3 regions of the Salmonella sp. HY31 genome follow, and region 3 is predicted to be linked to each of the others. Evidence: predicted binding sites of a transcription regulator. Region 3 holds the regulator's gene; each other region holds the start of a gene.

Region 1 (6,307 bases), 940 kb from region 3:
CGCTATCTTGGCGCGGTGGCCCTGCTTATGCTTATTTCGATTCTTCAGCTGATCCCACCCAAAGTGGTGGGGATCGTCGTGGATGGCGTAACCGCACAGCATTTTACTTCTGGCCGGATAGCGATGTGGATTGGCACCATTGCCCTGATCGCCGTGGTGGTCTATTTGTTGCGCTATGTCTGGCGCGTGCTGCTATTTGGTGCCTCTTATCAATTAGCCGTTGAACTGCGTGAAGATTATTATCGCCAGCTTAGTTGCCAGCATCCTGAATTTTATCAGCGCCATCGGACGGGCGATCTTATCGCGCGCGCGACGAATGATGTGGATCGCGTGGTATTTGCGGCAGGCGAGGGCGTTCTGACGCTGGTTGACTCGTTGGTAATGGGCTGCGCGGTACTGATTGTCATGTCGACGCAAATTAGCTGGCAGCTAACGCTATTAGCGTTGTTGCCGATGCCGATTATGGCGCTGATGATCAAACGTTACGGCGATCGGCTGCATGATTACTTCAAACTGGCGCAGGCCGCCTTCTCCAGCCTGAACGACCGCACGCAGGAGAGTCTGACCAGCATTCGCATGATAAAAGCGTTTGGCCTGGAGGACCGCCAGTCCTCGCTGTTTGCGGCGGATGCCGAAGATACTGGCAAGAAAAATATGCGAGTGGCGCGTATTGATGCGCGTTTTGATCCAACTATTTACATCGCCATTGGCATGGCGAACCTGCTCGCGATTAGCGGCGGAAGCTGGATGGTGGTTAACGGCAGCCTGACGCTGGGCGAACTCACCAGCTTTATGATGTATCTGGGGGTGATGATTTGGCCCATGCTGGCGCTGGCCTGGATGTTTAATATCGTGGAGCGAGGTAGCGCCGCTTACAGCCGCATCCGCGCCATGCTGGCGGAAGCGCCGGTAGTTAAGGATGGCGAAGAGCCGGTCCCGGCGGGGCGGGGCGAATTGACGGCGGCCATTCGTGAGTTTCGCTATCCGCAAACGACGCATCCGGCGCTGGAGAATGTGAACTTTCGTCTTAAACCGGGTCAGATGCTGGGGATATGCGGTCCGACCGGCGCGGGGAAAAGCACAATATTGTCGCTTATCCAGCGCCATTTTGATGTGACGCAGGGAGAAATCCGTTTCCATGACATGCCGTTGACGCATCTGCAGCTTGATAGCTGGCGTAGCCGACTGGCGGTGGTCAGTCAGACGCCGTTTTTGTTCTCGGACTCTATTGCCAATAATATTGCGCTCGGACGCCCGGAGGCGACCCAGGAAGAGATTGAACAGGTGGCGCGTTTAGCCAGCGTACATGAGGATATTCTCCGTCTTCCTCAGGGCTACGACACGCAGGTAGGCGAACGCGGCGTAATGTTATCGGGAGGGCAAAAACAGCGTATCTCGATTGCCAGAGCGCTACTGTTGAATGCGGAAATTCTGCTTCTCGATGATGCGCTCTCGGCAGTAGATGGTCGCACGGAGCATCAGATTTTGCATAATTTGCGCCAGTGGGGCGAAGGGCGCACGGTCATCATAAGCGCGCATCGTTTATCTGCGTTGACCGATGCCAATGAAATTATGGTGATGCAACATGGTCATGTTGTTCAGCGCGGCGATCACGATCAACTGGCGCAGCAGCTTGGCTGGTATCGCGATATGTATCGCTATCAGCAACTGGAGGCCGCGCTGGATGACGCGCCGGAAAGCGGCGAGGAGGCGGCGAATGCGTAGTTTTGGACAGCTATGGCCGACGCTGAAACGGTTGCTGGCGTATGGCTCGCCCTGGCGAAAACCGCTCTCTGTCGCGGTGATTATGCTGTGGATTGCGGCGGCGGCGGAGGTTAGCGGTCCGCTGCTGATCAGCTATTTCATTGACAACATGGTGGCCCAACACCATTTACCTCTGGGTAAAGTCGCGGGGCTGGCGGCCGCCTATGTGGGACTACAGTTTCTGGCGGCGGGCCTGCATTACGCCCAGTCTTTATTATTTAACCGGGCGGCCGTTGGCGTGGTTCAGACCTTGCGCACTGACGTAATGGATGCCGCCTTGCGCCAGCCGTTAAGCGCCTTCGACACCCAGCCTGTCGGACAATTAATTTCACGCGTGACTAACGACACGGAAGTTATCCGCGATCTGTATGTCACGGTCGTCGCGACGGTATTACGTAGCGCGGCGCTGATCGGCGCCATGCTGGTCGCCATGTTCAGCCTTGACTGGCGGATGGCGCTGGTGGCGATTTTGATTTTTCCGGCGGTATTGACCGTGATGATCATCTATCAGCGCTACAGCACGCCGATGGTACGCCGCGTGCGGGCATACCTGGCGGATATTAACGATGGATTTAACGAAATCATCAACGGGATGAGCGTTATTCAGCAGTTTCGCCAGCAGGCGCGCTTTGGCGAACGAATGGGCGAGGCCAGCCGTTCGCACTACATGGCGCGGATGCAGACGCTGCGCTTAGACGGATTTTTATTGCGTCCGCTGCTTAGCCTCTTTTCCGCGCTCATTTTGTGCGGTCTGTTGATGCTCTTCAGTTTTACGTCTGCCGGCACGATTGAGGTCGGGGTACTGTATGCGTTCATTAGCTATTTGTCGCGTCTGAACGAGCCGCTCATTGAACTGACCACCCAGCAATCCATGCTACAGCAGGCGGTTGTGGCGGGAGAGCGTGTTTTTGAACTGATGGATCGCCCACGACAGCGCTATGGCAGCGACGACAGGCCGTTGCAAAGCGGCGCGATTGATATTGATCATCTGTCGTTTGCTTACCGCGATGATAGCCTTGTTTTACAGGACATTACGCTATCAGTACCGTCCCGTAGTTTTGTGGCGCTGGTGGGACACACAGGCAGCGGGAAGAGCACGCTCGCCAGCTTGTTGATGGGGTACTACCCGCTGACGCAAGGCGAAATTCGGCTGGATGGGCGAGAAATCTCTTCTTTTAATCATCGCGTTTTACGCCAGGGCGTGGCGATGGTTCAACAGGACCCGGTAGTGATGGCGGATACCTTTCTGGCCAATGTGACGCTGGGGCGCGATGTTTCAGAGGCGCAGGTCTGGCAGGCGCTGGAAACGGTACAGTTGGCAGACCTGGCGCGCGGCCTGAGCCACGGGCTGCATACGCGTCTTGGTGAGCAGGGGAATACGCTGTCCGTCGGGCAAAAACAACTCTTGGCGCTGGCGCGCGTGCTGGTTGACGCCCCGCAAATATTAATTCTTGATGAAGCGACGGCCAGCATCGATTCCGGCACTGAGCAGGCGATACAGCAGGCGCTGGCGGCGATTCGCGAGCGCACCACGCTGGTGGTTATCGCCCATCGGCTATCGACTATCGTGGAGGCGGATACCATTCTGGTACTCCACCGCGGCCAGGCGGTGGAGCGCGGGACGCATCAACAATTGCTGACGGCGCAAGGACGCTACTGGCAAATGTATCAATTACAGTTGGTTGGTGAGGAGTTAGCCGCCAGCGTACATGAGGAGTCCGGCCCCGCGACGTAAGGTTTTGCCCCGTGGCGCAAAACCTCGCCCATCACGCACCGTCATGGTGCGTTTTTCTTTTCCTGCTTCGATTTTGGGGCGCGTCAATATAAAGACGCCCCGCTAACCGCGCCTTTCACCACTCACTCATTTCTGGCACACCCTTTGCAACGCTCATTTTGAATAGTCTATATGCCTTACCTAATTCTGACTGGAGGGGGGCTATGAAGCTGGTTACCGTGGTTATCAAACCGTTTAAGCTGGAGGACGTGCGGGAAGCGCTTTCTTCTATTGGCATTCAGGGATTGACCGTCACCGAAGTGAAAGGGTTTGGTCGTCAAAAAGGACACGCCGAACTGTATCGCGGCGCGGAGTACAGCGTGAATTTCCTGCCGAAAGTCAAAATTGATGTGGCTATCGCCGACGACCAACTGGAAGAGGTGATCGATATCATCACTAAAGCGGCTTATACCGGAAAAATTGGCGATGGCAAAATTTTCGTCGCGGAGCTCACGCGTGTTATTCGGATTCGTACCGGCGAAGCTGACGAAGCGGCGCTTTAAGACCCGCCACACAGCAACAGGAAATGAAAAAATGAAGATAGCGATGATAAAAACCACACTGGCTTCACTGGTGCTGCTGCCTGGGCTAACGATGGCCGCGCCAGCGGTTGCCGATAAAGCGGATAATGCTTTTATGATGATCAGCACCGCGCTGGTGCTGTTTATGACGATACCGGGTATCGCGCTGTTTTATGGCGGATTAATCCGCGCTAAAAACGTGCTGTCGATGTTAACGCAAGTGACCGTCACCTTTGCGCTGGTCTGTATTTTATGGGTGGTATACGGCTATTCGCTGGCTTTTGGCGAAGGGAATCATTTCTTCGGTAATGTCGAGGGGGCGATGTTGAAGAACATCGCGTTGACGGCGGTAACGGGCACGATTTATCAGTATATCCATGTCGCGTTTCAGGGATCTTTCGCCTGTATTACCGTCGGGCTGATTGTCGGCGCGCTGGCGGAACGTATTCGTTTTTCGGCGGTACTGATTTTTGTCGTGGTGTGGTTCACGCTCTCGTATATTCCGATTGCGCACATGGTGTGGGGCGGCGGCCTGCTGGCTGCTCACGGCGCGCTGGATTTTGCCGGCGGTACGGTGGTGCACATTAACGCCGCTATCGCCGGTCTGGTGGGGGCTTATTTAATTGGTAAGCGCGTCGGCTTTGGGAAAGAAGCATTTAAACCCCATAATCTGCCGATGGTCTTTACCGGTACTGCGATCCTGTATATCGGCTGGTTTGGATTTAACGCGGGTTCTGCCAGTAGCGCAAACGAGATAGCCGCGCTGGCTTTTGTGAACACCGTGGTGGCGACCGCCGCCGCGATTCTGGGGTGGATTATCGGCGAGTGGACGCTACGCGGTAAACCTTCCCTGCTGGGAGCCTGTTCCGGCGCGATTGCCGGTCTGGTCGGCGTGACGCCAGCCTGTGGCTATGTTGGCGTTGGCGGCGCGCTGGTTATCGGCGTTATTGCGGGTCTGGCGGGATTGTGGGGAGTCACCATGCTTAAACGTCTGTTACGGGTAGATGATCCGTGCGACGTATTTGGCGTTCACGGCGTTTGCGGAATAGTCGGCTGTATCCTGACCGGCGTTTTTGCCGCCAGTTCGCTGGGCGGCGTTGGCTTTGTCGACGGCGTTACGATGGGCCATCAGGTTATGGTACAACTGGAAAGTATTGCTATTACGGTCGCCTGGTCCGGCGTTGTCGCGTTTGTTGGTTACAAACTGGCGGATATCCTTGTTGGACTGCGCGTACCGGAAGAGCAGGAGCGCGAGGGGCTGGATGTGAACAGCCACGGCGAGAATGCATATAACGCGTGATTGCGCAACATGCCGGATGGCGACGCGAAAGCGTCTTATCCGGCCTACGGTAGGCCTGATAAGCGCATCGCCATCAGGCCATTAACGCCGGATAGCGGCATGTTTTTTAATTGTGATTACGCATCACCCCTTCCTGCACGGTCGAGGCGACCAGCGCGCCATCCTGAGTATAAAACTCGCCGCGAACAAAGCCCCGGGCGCTGGAGGCGGAAGTGCTCTCCACGCTATAAAGTAGCCATTCATTAAGATTGAACGGGCGATGGAACCACATAGAGTGATCGATAGTGGCGATCTGAATGCCCTTTTCCAGAAAACCGATGCCGTGAGGCTGAAGCGCGACGGGGAGGAAATTCAGGTCAGAGGCATATCCCAGTAAATATTGATGGACGCGAATGTCATCCGGAACGGTGCCGTTGGCGCGAATCCATACCTGACGGGTTGGCGCGGCGACGTGACCTTTTAACGGATTGTGAAATTCGACAGGACGAATCTCCAGGGGGCGATCGCAGAGAAACTTTTCTTTCAGAATCGGCGGCAGTAAATGCGCCAGCGACTGCGCGATTTCCGTTTCTGACGGTAGTCCTTCCGGCCCGGTTGCCGTCGGCATGGTTTTTTGATGTTCAAAACCCGGTTCCGGCGCCTGGAATGAGGCGGTCATGTAAAAGATGGGTTTCCCGTTCTGAATAGCGGCAACGCGGCGGGCGCTAAAACTATTTCCATCGCGCAGCACTTCAACGTCATAGATAATGGGTTTTTGACTATCGCCTGGTCGCAGAAAATAACTGTGGAATGAATGCACCAGTCGCTCTTCCGGCACCGTCTCTTTGGCGGCATATAACGCCTGGCCCACCACCTGACCGCCAAATACCTGACGCAGCCCTAAGTCTTCACTTTGGCCCCGAAAGAGTCCTTCTTCAATTTTTTCCAGATTCAACAATGTCAGCAAAT
Region 2 (6,307 bases), 1.1 Mb from region 3:
TTTCTCTCCGTATGACGTCTGGCCCGCAGCGATAGTGTCGCTTATCGGGCTGCAGGCCTTAACGTTCAATCGCCGCCCGCTCCAGTCTGCCGCCATCGGCTATTGCTGGGGACTCGGACTTTTCGGTAGCGGGATTAACTGGGTTTATGTCAGTATCGCGCAGTTTGGCGGAATGCCGGGTCCGGTTAACGTTTTTCTGGTGGTGCTGCTTGCAGCTTATCTCTCGCTGTATACCGGACTGTTTGCCGGGATTTTGTCGCGCCTGTGGCCAAAAACCAACTGGCTGCGCGTCGCTATCGCCGCGCCTGCAATATGGCAAATCACCGAATTTTTACGCGGCTGGGTGCTGACCGGCTTCCCCTGGCTGCAATTTGGCTATAGTCAGGTCGACGGCCCGCTAAAAGGTCTGGCGCCGGTGATGGGCGTCGAAGCGATCAACTTCCTGCTGATGATGGTCAGCGGTCTGTTAGCGCTGGCATTGGCGACGCGGAACTGGCGTCCGCTGGCTGTCGCCGTGATTCTGTTTGCTCTGCCCTTTCCACTACGCTATATCCAGTGGTTTACGCTGGAACCGGCCAAAACGACCCAGGTATCGCTGGTACAGGGCGATATCCCGCAGTCGCTGAAGTGGGACGAAAACCAGCTACTGAATACGCTAAAAATCTATCTCAACGAAACCCGACCAGAGTTAGGCAAATCACAAATTATTATCTGGCCGGAGTCGGCGATTCCGGATCTCGAAATCAATCAGCAGCCCTTCCTTCGTTCGCTGGACGAGATGTTACGCGAAAAAAATAGCACGCTGATCACCGGTATTGTCGATGCGCGTCTCAATAAACAGAATCGATACGACACCTACAATACGATTATCACGCTGGGCAAGGATAATCCATACAGTTATGACTCGCCCAATCGCTACAATAAAAATCACCTTGTGCCCTTTGGCGAGTTTGTTCCGCTGGAGTCTATCCTGCGTCCGCTGGCGCCGTTCTTCGATCTGCCCATGTCCTCCTTTAGCCGCGGCCCTTATATCCAGCCGCAGTTACATGCGCACGACTATAAGCTGACGGCGGCAATCTGTTATGAAATAATTCTTGGCGAACAGGTGCGGGATAACTTCCGCCCGGACACCGACTATCTGCTGACTATTTCTAACGACGCCTGGTTTGGTAAGTCCATTGGCCCGTGGCAACATTTCCAGATGGCGCGGATGCGTTCGCTGGAGCTGGCGCGTCCGTTGCTGCGCAGTACTAATAACGGTATTACGGCGGTGATTGGCCCGCAGGGCGAAATCCAGGCGATGATCCCGCAGTTCACTCGCCAGGTACTGACAACCAACGTCACGCCAACCACAGGTTTAACCCCCTATGCCCGTACCGGCAACTGGCCGCTATGGATACTGACCGCGCTGTTTGCTTTTGGCGCGGTGGTAATGAGTCTGCGGCAACGGCGGAAATAATCTCTTCCAGGCCGGATGGCGCTTCGCTTATCCGGCCTGGAAATCCCCCTTTTACCCTATTCTGGCACGTCTATTGCTTTGTTATACATGACAAACCTGTTCTGGCTGCTTGTGCAACCGGGTCGCACCAAAATCGATCGTCGGTAGCACCTGAACGGTGCAATGTAGGATTTTTGCCTCTGAACGGTGCGGCGCACTTCGCAAAAATAAACAATATCGCAGCAAAATATTTACAACAAGCCACACTAAATGTTAACAAACACATATAACACTGCACGCGCAAGTTGCAGGCAATAACAACATCACAATAGCTATCAATGCGTCGACGGCGCAGATGATAAAGGAGTTGGATATGCAATTACGTAAGCTAACCACAGCAATGCTGGTCATGGGACTGTCTGCGGGCCTTGCGCACGCAGAAGATAGCGCCCCTGCCGCTGGTAGCACCCTGGATAAGATCGCTAAAAATGGCGTGATCGTCGTCGGGCATCGCGAATCATCTGTGCCCTTTTCTTATTACGACAACCAGCAGAAAGTGGTCGGCTATTCCCAGGACTACTCCAACGCCATTGTGGAAGCGGTAAAAAAGAAACTTAACAAGCCCGATCTGCAGGTGAAGCTGATCCCGATCACCTCGCAAAACCGTATTCCGCTGTTGCAAAACGGAACGTTCGATTTTGAATGCGGTTCAACGACTAATAACCTTGAACGCCAGAAACAGGCTGCCTTCTCCGATACGATTTTCGTCGTCGGCACGCGACTGCTGACTAAAAAAGGCGGCGATATTAAAGATTTCCCGGACCTGAAAGGGAAAGCGGTCGTCGTAACCTCCGGGACGACCTCTGAAATTCTGCTGCATAAGCTTAACGAAGAGCAAAAGATGGATATGCGCATTATTAGCGCGAAAGACCACGGTGACTCGTTCCGCACCCTGGAAAGCGGTCGCGCTGTCGCCTTTATGATGGATGACGCGTTGCTGGCCGGCGAGCGCGCCAAAGCGAAGAAACCGGATAACTGGGAGATTGTCGGTAAACCGCAGTCCCAGGAAGCCTACGGCTGTATGCTGCGTAAAAACGATCCGCAATTCAAAAAGTTAATGGATGACACTATCGCCCAGGCGCAAACCTCCGGCGAAGCGGCGAAGTGGTTTGATAAGTGGTTTAAAAATCCGATCCCCCCGAAAAATCTGAACATGAATTTCGAGTTGTCTGACGAGATGAAAGCCCTGTTCAAAGCACCGAATGATAAAGCGCTTAACTAACTAAAACTAAATGGGGCGGGACCTCCTGTCCTCTCGATTGTCGCTCAGCACGGACAGACTATAAGCCTGATGGTCGTTCCCCATCGGGCCTGAAACCGCAAATCGCCGGGCAACAATCTTCGAGGGTAGCGCTGCTACCCTTTTTTTTCGGAGTAGATGTATGTCAATAGACTGGAACTGGGGTATTTTTTTACAAGAAGCCCCCTTCGGCAACACCACCTATCTTGGCTGGCTATGGAGTGGTTTTCAGGTCACCGTAGCCCTTTCGATTACCGCCTGGATTATCGCTTTCCTGGTAGGATCTATTTTCGGCATTTTACGTACCGTTCCCAACCGTTTCCTCTCCGGACTGGGCACATTGTACGTAGAACTGTTCCGTAACGTGCCACTGATCGTGCAATTCTTCACCTGGTACCTGGTGGTGCCTGAACTGTTGCCGGAAGATCTTGGCATGTGGTTTAAGGCGGAACTCGATCCCAATATTCAGTTTTTCCTCTCCTCAATGATCTGTCTGGGACTGTTTACCGCCGCCCGCGTTTGCGAACAGGTGCGCGCCGCTATTCAGTCTCTGCCTCGCGGACAGAAGAACGCGGCGCTGGCGATGGGGCTAACGCTGCCGCAGGCTTATCGCTATGTCCTGCTGCCGAATGCCTATCGCGTTATTGTGCCGCCAATGACGTCAGAGATGATGAATCTGGTGAAAAACTCAGCTATCGCCTCAACCATCGGTCTGGTGGATATGGCGGCGCAGGCAGGCAAACTGTTGGATTACTCGGCGCACGCCTGGGAATCCTTCACCGCCATTACGCTGGCCTATGTGCTGATTAACGCCGTTATCATGCTGGTCATGAGCCTGGTTGAACGCAAAGTCCGCCTGCCGGGCAACGTGGGGAGCAAATAATGTACGAATTTGACTGGAGTTCGATTATCCCCTCACTGCCTTACCTGCTGGCCGGGTTGGTCATCACGCTGAAGATCACCGTCACCGCCGTTGTCGTGGGGATAGTCTGGGGAACCATTCTGGCCGTCATGCGCCTCTCAAGCTTTGCCCCCATCGCCTGGTTTGCTAAAGCGTATGTTAACGTTTTCCGTTCCATCCCGTTGGTCATGGTCTTACTGTGGTTCTATCTGATTGTACCCGGCTTTCTGCAAAACGTGCTGGGGCTATCGCCGAAAACCGATATCCGCCTGATCTCCGCGATGGTGGCATTCTCCATGTTTGAAGCGGCCTACTATTCCGAGATTATTCGCGCCGGTATTCAAAGTATTTCCCGCGGGCAGTCCAGCGCGGCGCTGGCGCTGGGGATGACCCACTGGCAGTCGATGAAGCTAATTATTCTGCCGCAGGCGTTTCGGGCGATGGTGCCGCTGTTGCTTACGCAGGGCATTGTGCTATTTCAGGACACCTCTTTAGTTTATGTACTAAGCCTGGCGGACTTCTTCCGCACCGCGTCTACTATCGGCGAGCGTGACGGTACTCAGGTCGAAATGATTCTGTTCGCCGGCGCCGTTTATTTTGTTATCAGCCTGAGCGCGTCGTTGCTGGTCAGCTATTTGAAGAAAAGGACAGTTTAATGATTACCCTGAAAAATGTTTCAAAATGGTATGGTCACTTTCAGGTGCTGACCGATTGTTCAACAGAAGTGAAAAAAGGCGAAGTGGTGGTAGTCTGCGGGCCATCGGGTTCCGGTAAATCCACGCTGATTAAGACCGTCAACGGTCTGGAACCGGTGCAAAAAGGCGAAATTACCGTTAACGGCATTATTGTGAACGACAAAAAAACCGACCTGGCGAAACTGCGTTCCCGCGTGGGCATGGTATTCCAGCACTTCGAGCTGTTTCCCCACCTGTCGATCATCGAAAACCTGACGCTGGCGCAGGTGAAAGTGCTGAAACGCGATAAGGCCGCCGCCCGCGATAAAGGGCTCAAGCTGCTGGAGCGCGTTGGGCTCTCGGCGCACGCCAATAAATATCCCGCCCAGCTTTCCGGCGGTCAGCAGCAGCGCGTGGCGATTGCCCGCGCGCTGTGTATGGACCCCATTGCCATGTTATTCGATGAACCTACTTCCGCGCTCGATCCGGAAATGATCAACGAGGTGCTGGACGTCATGGTCGAACTGGCCCATGAAGGCATGACCATGATGGTAGTGACGCACGAAATGGGTTTTGCCCGTAAAGTGGCTAACCGGGTAATCTTTATGGATGAAGGAAAAATCGTCGAAGATTCGCCAAAAGAGGAGTTCTTCGCTAACCCCAGTTCCGATCGCGCAAAAGACTTCCTTGCGAAAATCCTGCACTAATATTCCCGGCGCGCATGTCAGAGTGCGCGCTATCTCACGCTTTACCTCTTCGCTTCTCGAAACGTATCCAGCCGAGCGTTAACCTTGTCACAAAGTACCACTTACAAGGAGCCATAATGGCACTGCCCATTATTATTGATTGCGATCCGGGTCATGATGACGCTATCGCCCTCGTTCTCGCCCTCGCCTCCCCTGAACTGGAAGTGAAAGCGATCACCTCTTCCGCCGGCAACCAGACGCCGGAGAAGACCCTGCGTAACGTGCTGCGGATGCTGACGCTGCTCAAACGTCCGGATATCCCGGTGGCGGGCGGCGCGCTCAAGCCGCTGATGCGCGAGCTGATTATCGCCGATAACGTTCACGGCGAAAGCGGCCTCGACGGCCCGGCGTTGCCGGAGCCGTCTTTCACGCCGCAAAGCTGCACTGCCGTAGAGCTGATGGCAAAAACCCTGCGCGACAGCGCGCAGCCCGTCACCCTCGTCGCCACTGGCCCACAGACCAACGTGGCGTTGCTGCTCAATAGCCACCCGGAGCTGCACGCGAAAATTGCGCGTATTGTGATCATGGGCGGCGCGATGGCGCTGGGTAACTGGACACCCGCTGCGGAATTTAATATTTACGTCGACCCGGAGGCCGCCGAAATTGTCTTCCAGTCAGGCATTCCGGTGGTGATGGCCGGGCTGGACGTCACCCATAAGGCGCAGATTCACGCCGCCGATATCGAGCGTTTCCGCGACATCGGCAATCCAATTTCGACGATCGTGGCTGAACTACTCGACTTCTTCTTTGAATATCACAAAGATGAAAAATGGGGATTTATCGGCGCGCCGCTACACGATCCGTGTACGATAGCCTGGCTATTAAAACCAGAGCTTTTCACGACGATTGAACGCTGGGTCGGCGTCGAAACGCAGGGAAAATATACTCAGGGAATGACGGTGGTGGATTATTATTTCCTGACCGGGAATAAACCTAACGCCATGGTGATGGTCGATGTCGACCGGCAAGGATTTGTCGATCTGCTGGCTGAGCGGCTGAAGTTTTACGCGTAATATTTGCCGGAGGGCAGCTTCGCCATATCCGGCCTACGTGAACGATTTTTGGTAGGCCGGATAAGACGCACCGGCGCTCTTCCACTCACGGCTCAAACGGTCTTCTCTGAAACTGGTCATGACCGCATTTCGGGCACAGCGGCAGCACATCCGGCGTATAAACCGCTAAATGGAAGTGGCACTTCTCGCATACCAGATTGCCCAGCCCCACTACCTCTCCGCTGTGATAAACCCC
Region 3 (6,307 bases):
ATGCAGACGTCGCGTGTCGCTGTAGCGGCGAATCAAGGTATTGCGGTCGGCGTCAAGAAACAGCAATTGCGGCGAGAAAGCGTCAGGCAGATTATTCATCGCCTGTTCAAAAATCTCAGGTGATTCAGGCATATTGCGCACATCAATGCTGACGGCGGCGGAAATCTGGCGATCGGCCAGTGTTCGCGCCAGATCGGGCAACAGCACGACGGGAAGGTTATCCACGCAGTAAAAACCCATATCTTCCAGCGCGCGTAGAGCGACAGATTTACCTGATCCGGAACGCCCGCTGACGATCATCAGTACCATGTACCGTTTCTCCTCACAACGACAGAAAGAAATGCCATTGAGTTGTTATGCCTCATTCTGCTCACCTTCGGTGTCAGTAATGATTTGATACAGCTCTTCATCATTCAGCGCCGCGCGCAGGCGGCGGCAGATCGTTTTATCCGCCAGACGTTTCGCGACCAGCGACAGCGTATGCAGATGCGTTTTAGTCTGATCGGCGGGCACCAGCAGGGCGAAGAGGAGATCGACCGGCTGGTTATCGATGGCATCGAACGCGATAGGCGTTTCGAGCTGAACGAACACGCCGACGGCGCGTAAGGTATCTTCTTCCAGTTTCCCGTGCGGGATGGCGATACCATTACCAATACCGGTACTGCCCATTTTTTCGCGTGTCAGAATGGCTTCAAACACGACCTGAGGAGGTAAACTGAGCTGTTTTGCCGCCAGTTCGCTGATGATTTCCAGCGCGCGTTTCTTACTCTGACAATGAACGCCGCTACGCGTACACTCCTGGTTAAGTACACTGCTCAGTTGTAGAGTCGTATCGTTATTTATCATAATTTCACCTAAGAACCTGTCCTGTCAGGTTGATGGCCAGGTTCGGAGCGCTAACTGTACAAATGGCCCGTTGTGTCACACAACAGGCCGTCCTGCACTGGCTAACTGCCCGGACAATTAGTGTTGTTTCAGTTTATCTTTATGCCTGGTTAACTGCCTTGCCAGTTTATCAATCAAGCCGTCAATGGCGGCATACATATCCTGGCCTTCCGCGCTGGCGTGAATTTCGCCGCCGTTAACGTGTAGCGTCGCATCCGAGATGTGCGTGACCTTCTCCACTTTCAACACCACGTATACCTGATTAATCCGCTCAAAATACTGTTCAAGTTTGGCGAATTTCGTCGTCACAAATTCACGCAGGGCTTCAGTAATTTCGACGTTATGTCCGGTGATATTGAGCTGCATAGTGTCTTCCTTATCGGTTGGGTCAAACCAGCTGTTTGCGTTGGTTTGACGGCGGAATGGATAAAGACTCTCGGTACTTCGCAACAGTGCGGCGCGCCACCATGATACCCTGTTCTGACAGCAGAGAGGTTAACTTGCTGTCGCTCAGCGGTTTCGCGGGGTTTTCCGCCGCAATTAACTTCTTCACCAGCGCGCGAATCGCGGTGGAAGAGGCTTCGCCTCCGCCTTCGGTATTGACGTGGCTGGAAAAGAAATATTTGAGTTCAAAAATACCGCGCGGGCTGTGCAGATACTTCTGCGTGGTCACGCGGGATATGGTGGATTCGTGCATCTCGACGGCCTGGGCGATATCCGCCAGTACCATCGGTTTCATATATTCTTCGCCCTGTTCAAAAAAGGCTTGCTGTTGCTCGACGATGCAGCGACTGACACGCAGCAGCGTGTCGTTGCGGCTTTCAAGGCTTTTTATCAGCCACTTCGCATCCTGTAAATTACTGCGGATGAACTGGCTGTCGGTATCGTTGCGCGCGCTGTTGCACATGGCGGCATAGTGCTGGTTAATCTGTAAACGGGGAATACTGTCGCTATTAAGCTCCACCGTCCAGCGGCCGTTATGCTTGCGTACCAGCACATCCGGGATAACGTACTCCGGCTCGCCGGTCTGGATCGACTGACCGGGTCTGGGATCGAGCGACTGAATCAGGTTTACCGCCTCTTTCAGTACCTCTTCTTTCAGTCGGGTAACGCGCATCAACGTGCGGAAATCGTGGTTGGCCAGCAGATCAAGGTGATCGCAGATAATGAGCCGCGCCTCTTCCAGCCACGGCGTGGATTTGTCGAATTGTGAAAGCTGGATCAGCAGACAGTCGCGAAGATCTTTCGCCGCAACGCCCACCGGATCAAAACGCTGAATACGCTTCAGGACGGCTTCGACTTCATCAAGATCTACCTCTTCATCGCCCATGCTTTCGCGAATTTCATCCAGGGATACGGTGAGATAACCGGTATCATCTACCGCATCGACAATGGATGTCGCAATGGCGCGATCGGTGTCCGAGAAGGGCGTTAGCTCAACCTGCCACATCAGATAATCCTGCAACGACTGCGTCGTTTCGCCCTGATAGACGGGCAGTTCATCATCGATATAATCGCCGCTGGGGCCGGATGGCGTCCCGGCGGTGTAAATTTCATCCCAACTGGCGTCAAGCGGCAGCTCTTCCGGCATCTCTTTCTGTTCGAGCGCATCTGCGGTATCGAGAGGATCGTCATCCTGAGGTTGCTGAGTGTCGATTTCGTCATGAAGATCGGTTTGCTCAAGCAGCGGGTTATTTTCCAGCGCTTGCTGGAGTTCCTGCTGAAGTTCCAGCGTAGACAACTGCAACAGACGGATGGCCTGTTGTAGCTGAGGCGTCATCGCCAGTTGTTGGCTAAGCCTGAGTTGCAAACCTTGCTTCATATTCAGAGTCGTTTTCTCCCGCTAGAGCAGCATAGCCCTCTACCCTATCAGAGTCTGAAGTCTTCCCCAAGATATACACGCTTAACGTGTTCGTCTTGCAGGATTTCTGTCGGCGTACCGTGGGCGATAAGGTGGCCCTGGCTTACGATATAGGCGCGTTCACAGACTGCCAGCGTCTCACGGACATTATGGTCGGTGATCAGCACCCCGAGCCCGCTATCGCGCAGATGTTCGATAATGCGTTTGATGTCGATAACGGAAATCGGGTCAACGCCGGCAAAGGGTTCATCCAGCAGGATAAATTTGGGATTAGCGGCCAACGCGCGGGCAATTTCTACACGACGGCGTTCACCACCGGACAGCGCCTGTCCCATGCTGTCGCGCAGATGCTCAATATGAAACTCTTCCATCAGCTCGTTGGCGCGGTCTTCTCGCTGTTCTGCGGTCAAATCGTCACGAATTTGCAGTACCGCCATCAGGTTATCAAATACGCTGAGACGGCGGAAAATAGAGGCTTCCTGCGGCAAATAGCCGATACCGCGGCGCGCGCGCGCGTGCAGCGGCAGCAGACTGATATCTTCATCATCAATGATGATATTGCCCGCGTCACGCGGCACGATACCGACGACCATATAAAAGGTGGTGGTTTTACCTGCGCCGTTTGGACCGAGCAGACCGACAATCTCCCCGGAGTTAACGGTCAGACTGACATCTTCCACTACGCGACGGCCTTTATAGGCCTTCGCCAGATTCTTTGCAGTTAATGTTGCCATAACGAATTAGTTACTCTTCTTTTGCGCCGGAGTCTGGCCTTTGTTTTTGTCTTGCAACTGCGACGGCACCAGAACGGTGGTGACGCGTTTGCCTTTCTCGCTGAAGGCCTGCATTTTCTGCTCTTTCACCAAATAGGTGATTTTGTCGCCAGTAATGTTGCTGTCAAGCTGTTCCAGATAAGCGTTGCCGGTCAGCACCACAAAATCTTTTGCCAGTTCGTAATGCATATGTGAAGCGTGGCCTTTCACCGGTTTACCGTTGTCCTGCATCTGGTAGAAGGTGGCCGGATTGCCGTAACCGTCGATCACCTCTTTCCCTTGCTCGCCGCCAGGGCGGGTAACAACGACTTTATCGGCGTTGATCTTAATCGTGCCCTGGGTCATCACCACGTTGCCCGTAAAGGTCACGACGTTGCCTTGCATATCCAGCGACTGTTGATCCGAGTCAATATGAATAGGCTGCTCGGTATCGCCCGTGACGGCGAATGCCGGAATGCTGGCGGCCAGCAGCGAGCCGGCAAGCATAAGATTAAGGCTGAGTTTGTTTGTTTTGAATTTCATAAGAGGTTCTAACCTTTTCAATCAGCTCGGCGTTCTTGCTGCGTAAGTTACCGCGCATTTTCAGTCCGCTGGAGTTAAATGTTGTGCCGTATAACGTCACCAGATCGTTCGAAGTAACGTCCTGCGTCACCAGATTAATTTGCGCGTTATCGGTGGTAATTCTGCGTAATTGAGCGTCAGGCACCAGGGCGTTGACTTCAACATGGCCATACAGATAGAGCATCCGATCGTTAGTCAATTTGGCTTTATCGGCTTTGATCGACCATGTCGGCACTTTATCCTTATCAAAGGTGGTTAATACCGGTTGCGTAAACCATGAGACCGCCTGATCGGAAAAATATTCAACGTGCTGTGCGATCAGACGATAGCTCAACGCGCCTTCCGGACTGTACACGACGGTATCCGTATGCTCGCTTTTATACGTGGGATCGTTGCTATTGACCACCACGGCGGCAGGATCGTCTTTATCTGCCAGATTGATACCAATCAGTACCAGAATGGCCAACGACAGTAGAATGATAACCCAACGTCTGGTTTTACTCATATCGATTGCCCTTTGGCCTCATTCAGCTTGCCCTGCGCCAGCAGCAGCAAATCGCACACCTCACGTACCGCGCCGCGCCCGCCGGCAATGTGCGTCACATAGTCAGCGCGGGGGATCAGCAGCGGATGCGCATCCGCAACGGCAACGCTTAATCCCACTTTTTCCATTACCGGCCAGTCAATCAGATCATCGCCAACATAGGCGACGTTTTCCGGTGCAATAGCCAGTTTTTCCAGCAGATTGCTAAAGGCGATCAGCTTATTCGACTGCCCCTGATAAAGATGGGCGATCCCCAGCGTGGCGCAGCGATCTTCTACAAGTTTAGCCTTTCGTCCGGTAATAATGGCAACCTCGATATTGGAGGTCAAAACACAGCGAATGCCATAGCCGTCACGAACGTTGAAAGCCTTCAGCTCTTCGCCGTTATTGCCCATATAAATCAGGCCGTCAGACAATACGCCATCCACGTCAAGGATGAGCAGACGGATATTCTCCGCCTTTGTCATGACGTGGGTGCTGACGGGGCCATAACAGGTCGCAAGCGACGCACCTGCTTTACTCATCGTTAATTATCCTTGAGTTTCTACACGACGCCTGCACGCAGGAGATCATGCATATGTAACACACCGAGTAACTGGTCGCCATCAGCAACCAGTACGGAGGTGATATGGCGGGACTGCATTAAATTCAGCGCATCGACGGCGAGAATACCGGGACGCACGCGAATGCCCCCTGGCGTCATCACCTCGGCGATCCCCAACTGGCGCATATCGCCGCCCATGTCGAATACGCGACGTAAATCGCCGTCGGTGAAGATGCCGTCGATCTTCATGGATTCATCGCAAATGACGGTCATACCGAGATTTTTACGCGTAATTTCTAATAGCGCATCACGCAGGCTGGCATGTTTATTAACATGCGGGATTTCATCGCCGGTATGCATAATATCGCTTACGCGCAGCAGCAGCTTACGTCCCAGCGCGCCGCCAGGATGCGACAGAGCGAAATCTTCGGCGGTAAAGCCGCGCGCTTTTAACAATGCCACGGCGAGCGCGTCGCCCATCACCAGCGTTGCGGTGGTACTACTGGTAGGCGCCAGGCCTAACGGACACGCTTCTTTGGGCACTTTAACACACAGATGCACATCTGCCGCACGCGCCATGCTGCTTTCCGGTCGCCCGGTAATGCAAATTAACGGTACATGCAGGCGTTTAAGCACCGGTATTAGCGCCGCGATCTCGCTGGATTCGCCGGAGTTGGAGATAGCGATAACCACATCCTGCGGCGTAACCATCCCCAAATCGCCGTGCGCGGCTTCGCCCGGATGTACAAAAAAGGAAGAGGTGCCGGTACTGGCGAAAGTGGCGGCCATTTTCCGTCCGATATGACCGGATTTTCCCATACCCATCACCACTACTTTTCCGGTGCAGTTGAACATTTTTTCACATGCCAGCGTGAAATGCTGGTTGATGTATTGATCAAGCTCCGCCAGGCCTTCACGTTCAATTTCCAGGACCTCTTTGCCTGCCTGCTGAAAGTCAAACCCCGGTTGTAACGCTAAATGCGACATAATCCGTTTCCAGTTATCCAACAAGAAGTGGCGATAGCCAATAGAGCATCGCCAACCATACGATAAACCCGCCGGTCAGTAGTATACCTGCGCCCCGACCAATCTGGCGCGGATGCCGCCAGCAAAGTAAAGCGAAAACCACGCTAACCAGC

Evidence for each region. The regulator sigma-54, encoded in region 3, starts transcription at its own class of promoters, with help from an activator protein. The targets are predictions, from matches to a motif close to GTTGGCACANNTTTCGCTNT.
Region 1: a site for sigma-54 is predicted at 3,631-3,650, ahead of glnK (P-II family nitrogen regulator). Genes of this name have one in related genera too.
Region 2: a site for sigma-54 is predicted at 1,520-1,539, ahead of ACE15A_RS15845 (amino acid ABC transporter substrate-binding protein). Genes of this name have one in related genera too.

What each region holds. Positions count from the first base shown of each region.
Region 1 is NZ_CP170479.1:3,502,085-3,508,391, reverse strand. It holds gene ACE15A_RS16680 (SmdA family multidrug ABC transporter permease/ATP-binding protein) at 1-1,725, shown strand, start outside; gene ACE15A_RS16675 (SmdB family multidrug efflux ABC transporter permease/ATP-binding protein) at 1,718-3,499, shown strand; gene glnK (P-II family nitrogen regulator) at 3,703-4,041, shown strand; gene amtB (ammonium transporter AmtB) at 4,073-5,359, shown strand; gene tesB (acyl-CoA thioesterase II) at 5,466-6,307, opposite strand, start outside.
Region 2 is NZ_CP170479.1:3,330,211-3,336,517, forward strand. It holds gene lnt (apolipoprotein N-acyltransferase) at 1-1,459, shown strand, start outside; gene ACE15A_RS15845 (amino acid ABC transporter substrate-binding protein) at 1,812-2,720, shown strand; gene gltJ (glutamate/aspartate ABC transporter permease GltJ) at 2,881-3,621, shown strand; gene gltK (glutamate/aspartate ABC transporter permease GltK) at 3,621-4,295, shown strand; gene gltL (glutamate/aspartate ABC transporter ATP-binding protein GltL) at 4,295-5,020, shown strand; gene rihA (pyrimidine-specific ribonucleoside hydrolase RihA) at 5,137-6,072, shown strand; gene ACE15A_RS15870 (zinc ribbon-containing protein) at 6,158-6,307, opposite strand, start outside.
Region 3 is NZ_CP170479.1:4,439,793-4,446,099, reverse strand. It holds gene rapZ (RNase adapter RapZ) at 1-309, opposite strand, end outside; gene ptsN (PTS IIA-like nitrogen regulatory protein PtsN) at 355-846, opposite strand; gene hpf (ribosome hibernation promoting factor) at 964-1,251, opposite strand; gene rpoN (RNA polymerase factor sigma-54) at 1,274-2,707, opposite strand; gene lptB (LPS export ABC transporter ATP-binding protein) at 2,755-3,480, opposite strand; gene lptA (lipopolysaccharide ABC transporter substrate-binding protein LptA) at 3,487-4,041, opposite strand; gene lptC (LPS export ABC transporter periplasmic protein LptC) at 4,010-4,585, opposite strand; gene kdsC (3-deoxy-manno-octulosonate-8-phosphatase KdsC) at 4,582-5,148, opposite strand; gene kdsD (arabinose-5-phosphate isomerase KdsD) at 5,169-6,155, opposite strand; gene ACE15A_RS21265 (calcium/sodium antiporter) at 6,169-6,307, opposite strand, start outside.